DNA from 2 places in the Methylobacterium sp. 88A genome. Region 2 is predicted to be linked to the other one. Evidence: riboswitches for the same ligand, from Rfam matches in the RefSeq annotation. Region 2 holds a riboswitch; the other holds the start of a gene.

Region 1 (4,163 bases), 3.0 Mb from region 2:
GGCCTGCGGCCGTGAGTTCGAAGCCCTGGCTGCGCACGCCGCCCGCCGCCAGCGAGAAGCCGCTGTTGTTGGGGTCGGCCGTCAGCACGTTCTGCCGCTCGATGCGGAAGGCCGCCGCCGTCAGGCCGAGGGCGCCTCCGAACAGATCGAGCTTGGCACCCACCTCGTAGCCGATGCCAGTCTCGGGCTCGAACGGCTCCGCGCGGGCCACCGCGAAGGCGTCGGGGCCGATATTGGGCCGGAAGCTGGTGCCGACATTGGTGTAGAGCGAAAGCTCAGGCAGGGGCTGGTAGACGAGCCCGGCACGCGGCGTGGCCGCCACCCGCGATTGCTCTGACTGGGTCGAGTTCGTTCGCTCGCGAAAAGATTGCTCGAAGAAATCGAACCGGGCCCCGAGGAGCGCCTTCCACTCGGGGCTGAGCGCGATCTGGTCCTGGACATAGAGGGCGGTGTTGGTGACTCGTTCCAAGTTGTTGCGCCGGATCGTGAGCGGCGGCAGGGCCTGGCCGTAGCGGGGATCGTAAATGTCGAGGCTGTAGGGGCTCTGGCGGAAGTTCGAGCGATCATAGACCACGCGGCTATCCGTGCTCTCCCGCTCGAAGCCGAGAAGCAGGGTATGACCGAGATCACCGGTGGCGAAGCGCCCCACCACCTCGGCCTGACCGATGGCGGTATCCCAGCGGTAATCGCGGAAGTTCCGGTCGCGCAGGACGGTGCGATTGTCGGCGGCGAGGCCACGGACCTCCGCCGATTCCCCGACCAGCGAGCCGGTGTTGAAGTGGGTGGCGAGGCGCATCTGCCAATCGGCGTTGAAGCGATGCTCGACCCGCACCTGCATCGTGTCCGAGCTCTGATACGTGCTCTGCCCCGGCTCGCCGAGGAAGCGGGAAATCGGCAGGAAGCCGAGTTGGCGGTTGATCGCAATCACACCCCGGTCGACCACGACGCGATTGCGCAGGAACTCGGTCTCGACGGTGATTTTCGTGTCCGGCGTGACCTGCCAGCTCACGACGGGAGCGACGAGGAGCCGGTCGCTGTCGACAAAATCGCGAAAGCTGTTCTGGCGTCCGCCCGCAAAGTTAAATCGGTAGAGCAGCGTGCCGTCCTCGTTGAGCGCGCCACCGGCATCGACCGTGTCGCGGAACTGCTCGAAAGAACCCCAGAGACCGCCCATCTCGACGAAGCGCTCAGCGGTCGGCTGTTTGGTGACGAAGTTGACGAGGCCACCTGGGTCACTGCGCCCAAACAGGCCGCCACCGGGGCCCTTGAGCACCTCGATGCGCTCGACGTTCTGGGTGTCGGGCGGCGGCGGCGAGCCTCGGTTGATCGGGAAGCCGTTACGGTAGAGTTCCGAGGTAGTCGTGCCACGGATGGCGTAGCTGAACACCGTCAGGCCGCCAAAATTGTTCTGCTGGGCGACGCCGGGCGTATAGTTGAAGACCCGGTCGACGCGGGTGGCGGCGAGATCTGTGATGACCTCGCGCGGCGCAACGGTGACGATCTGGGGCACGTCGCGCTGGGGCGTGTCGGTCTTCGTGCTGCTCACCGCCCGGTCGGCCCGGTAGCCCGGGGTCGGACCGATCAGGCCTATCCCCGGGGAGGGGCCAGCACCAGCGACCACTGGAGCGCTCCCGCCAGTAGCCTCCACGGAGAGTTCCTCCAGCGTGACGGCCTCCTGCGCCCGGGCCTCCAGTGCAGGCGCGCCCGCCGAAAGGATTGCGGCAAGCGCGTAGTGCGATCCTCGACGCCTCGACATCCGACGACGCTTGGCCGGAACGGGCAGGGTCAGGATCGCAACCTTCGAGGTCGCCAGGTTGGGACGAAGGGGCACCGGTGCGCTCAAGGTTGTCGAGCGACGGCCGAGCGGGTGCCCTCGCGGGACCGGCTGCGTCAGTAGCCAAGCCCGCTCATGCGCTCCGCCGGGACACCCCGCCCGAGAGACGTATCGTTGTGCAAGGCAGGTCTCCTGGCTCGCGGGTCGTCGCCCTCGCCTCGGCCTTCCCAGTGCGTCGCACCAGTGACCATGGACGGTGAGGGCTCACCGCTAACAGTTGCGGGGGCAGCTTCGGAAGCGCTCCTGCGAGCACCCCGAATTCCCTCTTAGCCCGCGAGCCGACGACCCGCAGGAACCTTGACGGTCAGACATTCGCCGGGCGCCGCCGCATAGTCAATCGAGGGGGCGTCATTTTCTCGCAACATTGTAACATTGCATCAGTCTGGTCCCGGACCGTTGTCCGTCGCCAGATGGATTGGGACAGTCCGCTCTTTTCAGGTGCGGAGGCTCTGATCCATCGGGGGTGAAAGGTTATGCAGCCTGCGCCTAAGGCGTGGTGACGATTTAACTATTTGAGCCATATGGCGATGGCAGCGATTTTGACGAAGCCCATGAAATTGGCGAGAAGTTTGTCGTATCGTGTGGCGACGCGTCGGTACTGTTTGAGTCTGGCGAAGAAGCGTTCGATGCGGTTGCGCTCTTTGTAGAGTTCGACATCGTAGGAGCGCTGGATCTTGCGGTTTCGCTTGGGCGGAATGACGATCTCCGTTCCGGTCTCGGCGAGACCGTCGCAAAAGTGATCGGCGTCGTATCCTTTGTCGGCAATGGTCGCCTTGGCGTCGAAGCCTTCGACGAGGTCATGGGCGACTGTGATGTCGTTGTTCTGTCCGGGAGAGCCAATCAGGCGGACCGGTAGGCCGAGCGCTTCCGTTGCCGCGTGGATCTTGGTGCTCAGTCCGCCTCGAGACCGACCCAGGCCCTGGGCATCCGCCCCCCTTTTTCCCTGCGGGCTCCGGCCGCATGCTGATGAGCCCGCACGATGGTCGAGTCGATCATCAGCCATTCGAGGTCGGCATCCCGCGCCAGCACCGACAGCATCGCGTCGAGGACCCCCATCTCGATCCAGCGATAGTAACGCCGCTTCACCGAGCGATAATCGCCCAGGCGCTCAGGCAGGTCGCGCCAGCGCCCGCCCGAACGCGCCATCCAGAGAAGCGCATCGAGAAACCGCCGATTGTCCGTGCGGGGACCACGCTTGCCTCTGGTCCCGCCGGGCACAAAATCCTTGATCCGCTCCCATTGGTCGTCCCGAAGTGCGTCGCAATCCATCGCCGATCTCCAAAATCAGCGTTGAATCCGAATTCAGCCCTGCTGGGAATCCCAAATCCTTAAATCGTCACCACGCCCTAGTGGCGCAATCGGCCGATGCTCGATGGCCTCCACGATAAGCGCTTATGGACGTCTTCTGGTCGAAAGCAGTCGGACCGCATTCCACCCAATGTGGTCGAAGTGCGGACGGGGAGATGTCGACCCAACTACGCCAAAGAAGCCTTTCTGATGAATGCTCCCAGGCAGACTTAGATCGTTCTATTGCCTCGGTCTGCTTGCCCAACCGACATCCGACGCAACTCGCCAACGGCTATCTCGATCTGCATTTCGGCGAGCCGTGAATAAACGAAAACCGGCATATCGTCCCGCGTGACCGGATCGAAGTCACACTCGGCTCCGCTCGAAAGAATGTAGACTCCAGCGACCCGGCCGACCGATCAAATTGAGACCTTCCAGATCCGGATCACCCAGGTAGGGAAGGAGATACCGAAGGTTACGAACCTCACTTCCGATCAAGAGCCCTATACGCGCAACGGAGGACGAGACCGCATCCACCTTGAAATTCACCCGCTAATAAATAGCTTCCTATTTATAGATACGCAATTCGGTGGATCGTTCCTACCAGGTTGCCACGAGGCGACGAGATGGACCTGAGCGACCTTAGCCAAGCCTACTCCCACACCTTGATATTGACGGGACGCCAATGGCGTCGCGTGGCCAACACGGTCACGGAAAGGCACGGGATCTCGGAGGCGAAGGCACTTCCGCTGGTCATGATCGCGCGGATGGGGGACGCACCGCGCCAGAACGCCTTGGCTGAGGCGGTCGGCATCGAGGGGCCGTCGCTGGTGCGCCTGCTCGACCAACTTGAGAAGGCCGGGCTGGTTGTGCGAACCGAGGATCCGAGCGACCGGCGAGCGAAGGTGCTCAGCCTCACCTCGGAGGCGAAGATGGTCGTCGCCGAGATAGAGGTCGAACTGGCCGGCTTGCGCGCGGCTATGTTCGCCGACGTGAGTCCTGCCGACCTGGAGGCGAGCCTACGGGTGTTCCGGACAGTCCA
Region 2 (4,163 bases):
GAAGGCTCAGGCGCGAGGCCGGGGTGACCTGATGGTCGAGGCCGAGATGGGCGAGGGTGTAGTCGGGCCGCGGCGCGGTGTTGGAGAAGTCGCTGAAGACCCGGCCGACATTCTGGAGCCCGATCCTGGCCTCCCAGTCACGGGCGAAGGCCCAATTGAGCCAGACATTGGCGACGCGCTCGGGCACGTCGATGGGCTGGTTACCCGCATAGGACACCGCCCCCTCCCGGAACTCGTCGTATTGCGCGTGGAGCAGAGCGAGGTTGGCGTCGATGCGCCAGCCATCGGGCAGGCGCAGGGCGAGCGCCCCCTCCACCCCGTGCGAGGATTGCCGGCCGACCTGGGTCGAGACATTGGGCTGGCCCGGCACCGCCGAGATCAGCTTGTCCTTGACGATGCGATAGCCGGCGAGCGTCCATTCGAGGGCGCCGTTCAGCGCGAGGCCCTTGGCACCGACCTCGATCTGCTCGCCGGTGGAGAGGTCGAAATTGGCGTTCGATTGCGACAGGCTGATGAGGCTCCCCACCGGATCGGTAGCGGTGGCGTATTGCACGTAGAGGGCCGAATCCGGCGTCGGGTTGTAGACGAGGCCGAACCGGTAACTCAGGGCCTCGAACGAGCGCGCGAAGGTGTCGCCGGTCTGCAGGTTGCGCCGGTGCAGGGTCGGCGCGTCGAAACGCACGCCGGTGAGGAAGGAGAGTTGGTCGCTGAGGATCAGCCGGTTCTCGGCGAAGACCGAGGCCTGGTTGGTGCTGGTGGCATAGGCCGGGCTGGCGCGGCCATTGGCCGGGAACAAGCCCGGATCGTAATTGAACGGGTCGACGCTGGTGACGAGGACGCCGCCCGCGCTGGAGAAATTGTTGGTGTGGCGGAAATCCACGTGGTTCACGTCGAATCCGATGGCGAACTCGTTGCGGAAGCCGAACACGTTGCCCTTGAAGGCCGCGTCGAAGCGGTTCCCGACCTGCTCCTGTTGGTGGTAGATTTCGGTATAGCTGGACCGGTCGATGAGGCCCGTGCCGCGATTGAAGCTGTATTGCTCGACATCGAGCCAGTGGCGGCGGCTCTGCAGGCGGTAGGCGGTGTTGCGGATGGTGATGTCGGCGCTCGGCGTCCACTCGGTCTTGAGCTGGGTCCAGTTGTCGGACCAGACGATCTTCGCGCCGTCGACATTGTAGTTGTTGTTGCGCAGGGACTGGACGATCCGGCCATCGACCAGCGGCGTGCCCCAGTAGCGGGCGGGCTCCTGGTAGCCGAGATCGTGGCTGAGGGTGACGGCGAGATCGGGGTTCAGCTGGAACAGCAGCGCGCCCGAGACCGCGAGGTTGCGGAAATCCCCGTTCGGGCTGGTCCAGCCGCCGTCGCGGTTGCCGCTGACATTGAGGCGGTAGGCGACCGCATCGCCGATGGGACCGCCGAGATCGACGGCGAGGCGCGCGAGCCCATCCGACCCGGTTGCGGCGCGGGCGGCATGGATCGGCGTGAAGCTCGGCTTCTTCGAGACCACGTTGACCACGCCGCCAATGGCGCCGTCGCCGTAGAGCACGGAGGCCGGGCCGCGCAGCACCTCGATCCGCTCCACGTTCCAGGTATCGAATGGGAAGGTCACGGTACCGGCTCCCACGAACAGCCGCGTGCCGTCATAGAGTTGCTGGATCGAGTTCGGCCCGGCGAAGCCCCGGCTGGAGAAGGCGCCGTTGCCATTGCCGGGTGAGGCGATGGTGGTGATGCCGGTGGCGTTCTGCGTCACCGCCTCGACCACCGTGTTCTGGCCCCGGATACGGGCGGTCTCGCCGCTGATGACATCGATGCTGGCGGGCGTCTCCAGCGGCGTCAGGCCGAGCCGACTGGCGCTGCGGGAGGGGGTCGAGAGGTTGAGCCCGACCGGGTTGGCGCGGGTGAGGCCGACCCCGCTCCCCTCCACGGTGAGTTGGTCGAGGATGACGGCATTCTGGTTGACGGAATCCTGTGCCCGGACCTGACCGGCGAGCAGGGTCGAGCCGAGGAGCGACGCGAGGAGAGCGGTGGCGCGGGCCGGGGATGTCCGCCCGGGCGCGCGGTGGGTGACCTGTCTGGGCATGTTCGTTTTGGCAAACCGAAGTGATCGCTGGCCGAATGCCGCGCCCCCTCTGCTAAATCGTATGTTATAACGTTACAATACAGCGAACCGGGCAAAATGCCTGCGTGCGGGACCGGACGGTCTCGCCGAAGGCATCCTGAGGAGCGATTCTGTAACGGAAGGAACGGGAACGATCGGGCATCGCAGGCAGACGGCAGGCGCGGCTCAGCGCAGTGGCACGTCACCGCGAACGAAGCCGATGCATTCGCGACATGCGAACGCCCCGACACCCCACCAGGACACCCCGCCCGATGCGTTTCGCGTGTGACCACGACTGACGGCAGGTCTCCTGGCTCGCGGGTCGCTGCCCTCTCATCGTCTTCCCAGGTGATCACCCAGTGACGTGTTGATGAAGGACTCGCCGCTTACAGTTGCGGGGGCAGCCGCGGCATCGGACACAAGGTCCTCACCGCGTTCCCTTTTGATCCCCCGAAGAGGAACCGTCATGCTCAAGCTAGTCGAGGCCGGGAGACCGCGTCAACGACGTCACGGCAACAGCCCAAAAGAAAAGCCCCGGATCTTGCGATCCGGGGCCGATCTCATCGGATGCGCGTCGCCTACCAGCGGTAGGTGACGGAGCCCGTGATGCGGCGGCCGTCGCCGTAATTGCAGCCGACATATCCGCCGAGCTGGGCGCAGGTGCCAACATAAACTTTGTCGGCGAGGTTGTTGGCGGCCACCTGGAAGCGCCAGTTGTCGAAGGAATAGCGGATCGACGCATCCATCAGGAAGTAATCCGGCACGCGGATCGTGTTGGCCGTATCGCCGAAGGTGTCGCCGATGTAGCGGACACCGAAGCCGAAGCCGAGGCCGCGGAACAGGCCGGTCTGTACGGTGTAGTCGGCCCAGTTCGAGATCACGATGTTCGGAACCTGGATCGGCCGGTTTCCGGTCGCGTCGGGCAAGGGGAACGGCGGGATGTCCCTGGTCACCCGGGCGTTGAGGGCGGTGAGCGAACTGAGCAGGCGGAACCCTTCGGCGAGTTCAAGGGTCGCCTCGGCCTCGATGCCGTTCACCGTGATCTCGCCGGTCTGGTAATAGGCCTGCTGCAGTGGATCGGTCCCGTCGAAGGTCAGGGCGTTGGTCTTCTTGGTATTGAAGTAGGTCAGCAGGAAGGTGCTGTTCGATCCCGGAGGCTGGAACTTGATGCCGCCCTCGATGGTCTCGCCGATCTCGGGCTTGGCGGGGCCGATCGAATACGTATCCGGCACGGCCGGGACGAATTGGCTCCGAGTGCTCGACTGGATGTAGAACGGCAGCACGTTGAACGAGCGCGCGGCGGCGACGTAGGGCGTCAGGCCGTTGTCGAAGAGATACGACAGTCCGACGCGGCCGCTATAGGACTCCGCATTCTGGGTGACCCCGAAATTGGTCGGGATCGCGTTGGGGACGCCGAAACTGTTCAGCGTCGCACGCACGGCATCCAGGGCAGGGTTCTGCACGTCGGTCTTCGTCTTCACCCAATCGTAGCGGGCGTTGGCGCTGAACAGGAAGCCGTTGCCGAACTTCACCTGATCCTGGGCGTAGATACCGGTCTGCTCCTGCGACAGACGGCTCAGCAACGTTCTCTGGAGAGGTGCAACGCCAGAACCATAGCTCGGGTTGAGGACATCGATCGGGCCGACCAGCGGCGGGGCGATGCCGGTAAAGAGGAAGTTCGGATCGAAGAACGACTGGGTCGGGCCGCCCCTCTGGTCGCTTTTATTCTGGATGTTGCTGTAATCGATGCCGAGCAGGGCGGTGTTCTTGAACCAATCGAACACATGCTCGTGCTGGATCTGCGTGTCGACAGTGAAGACTCCGTAATCCTCGATCCAGGTCTGTGCGGACCGGGCGAGGTTCGAGGGCGAGGCATCGGCCAGCCCCGTCGGGTAGACGCTGTTGTAGTTCGTGCTGGCATGGGCGTAGCGCAGGTTCTGCCGCACCGTCCAGGCGTCATCGAACCGATGCGAGAACTCGTAGCCCGCCATCGCTCGCTCGGCCTTGAAGCGGCTGAAATCGGGCTCGCCGAGGAAGCGGTCGCGCAGGTTGGCCTTCAGCGGGT

What was found. Region 2 has a riboswitch for cobalamin ahead of A3OM_RS0120405 (TonB-dependent receptor). Riboswitches for the same ligand answer to the same signal wherever they lie in the genome.
Region 1: it holds a riboswitch for cobalamin, as region 2 does, so the genes downstream of both, A3OM_RS0106170 (TonB-dependent siderophore receptor) here and A3OM_RS0120405 (TonB-dependent receptor) in region 2, are expected to answer to the same signal.

What each region holds. Positions count from the first base shown of each region.
Region 1 is NZ_AQVT01000001.1:1,290,679-1,294,841, forward strand. Features, by position in the region: gene A3OM_RS0106170 (TonB-dependent siderophore receptor) at 1-1,756, opposite strand, end outside; cobalamin riboswitch at 1,939-2,149, opposite strand; one part of gene A3OM_RS25095 (IS5 family transposase) at 2,343-2,764, opposite strand; one part of gene A3OM_RS25095 (IS5 family transposase) at 2,764-3,103, opposite strand; gene A3OM_RS0106180 (MarR family transcriptional regulator) at 3,748-4,163, shown strand, end outside.
Region 2 is NZ_AQVT01000001.1:4,267,166-4,271,328, forward strand. Features, by position in the region: gene A3OM_RS0120405 (TonB-dependent receptor) at 1-2,080, opposite strand, end outside; cobalamin riboswitch at 2,381-2,579, opposite strand; gene A3OM_RS0120410 (TonB-dependent siderophore receptor) at 2,677-4,163, opposite strand, start outside.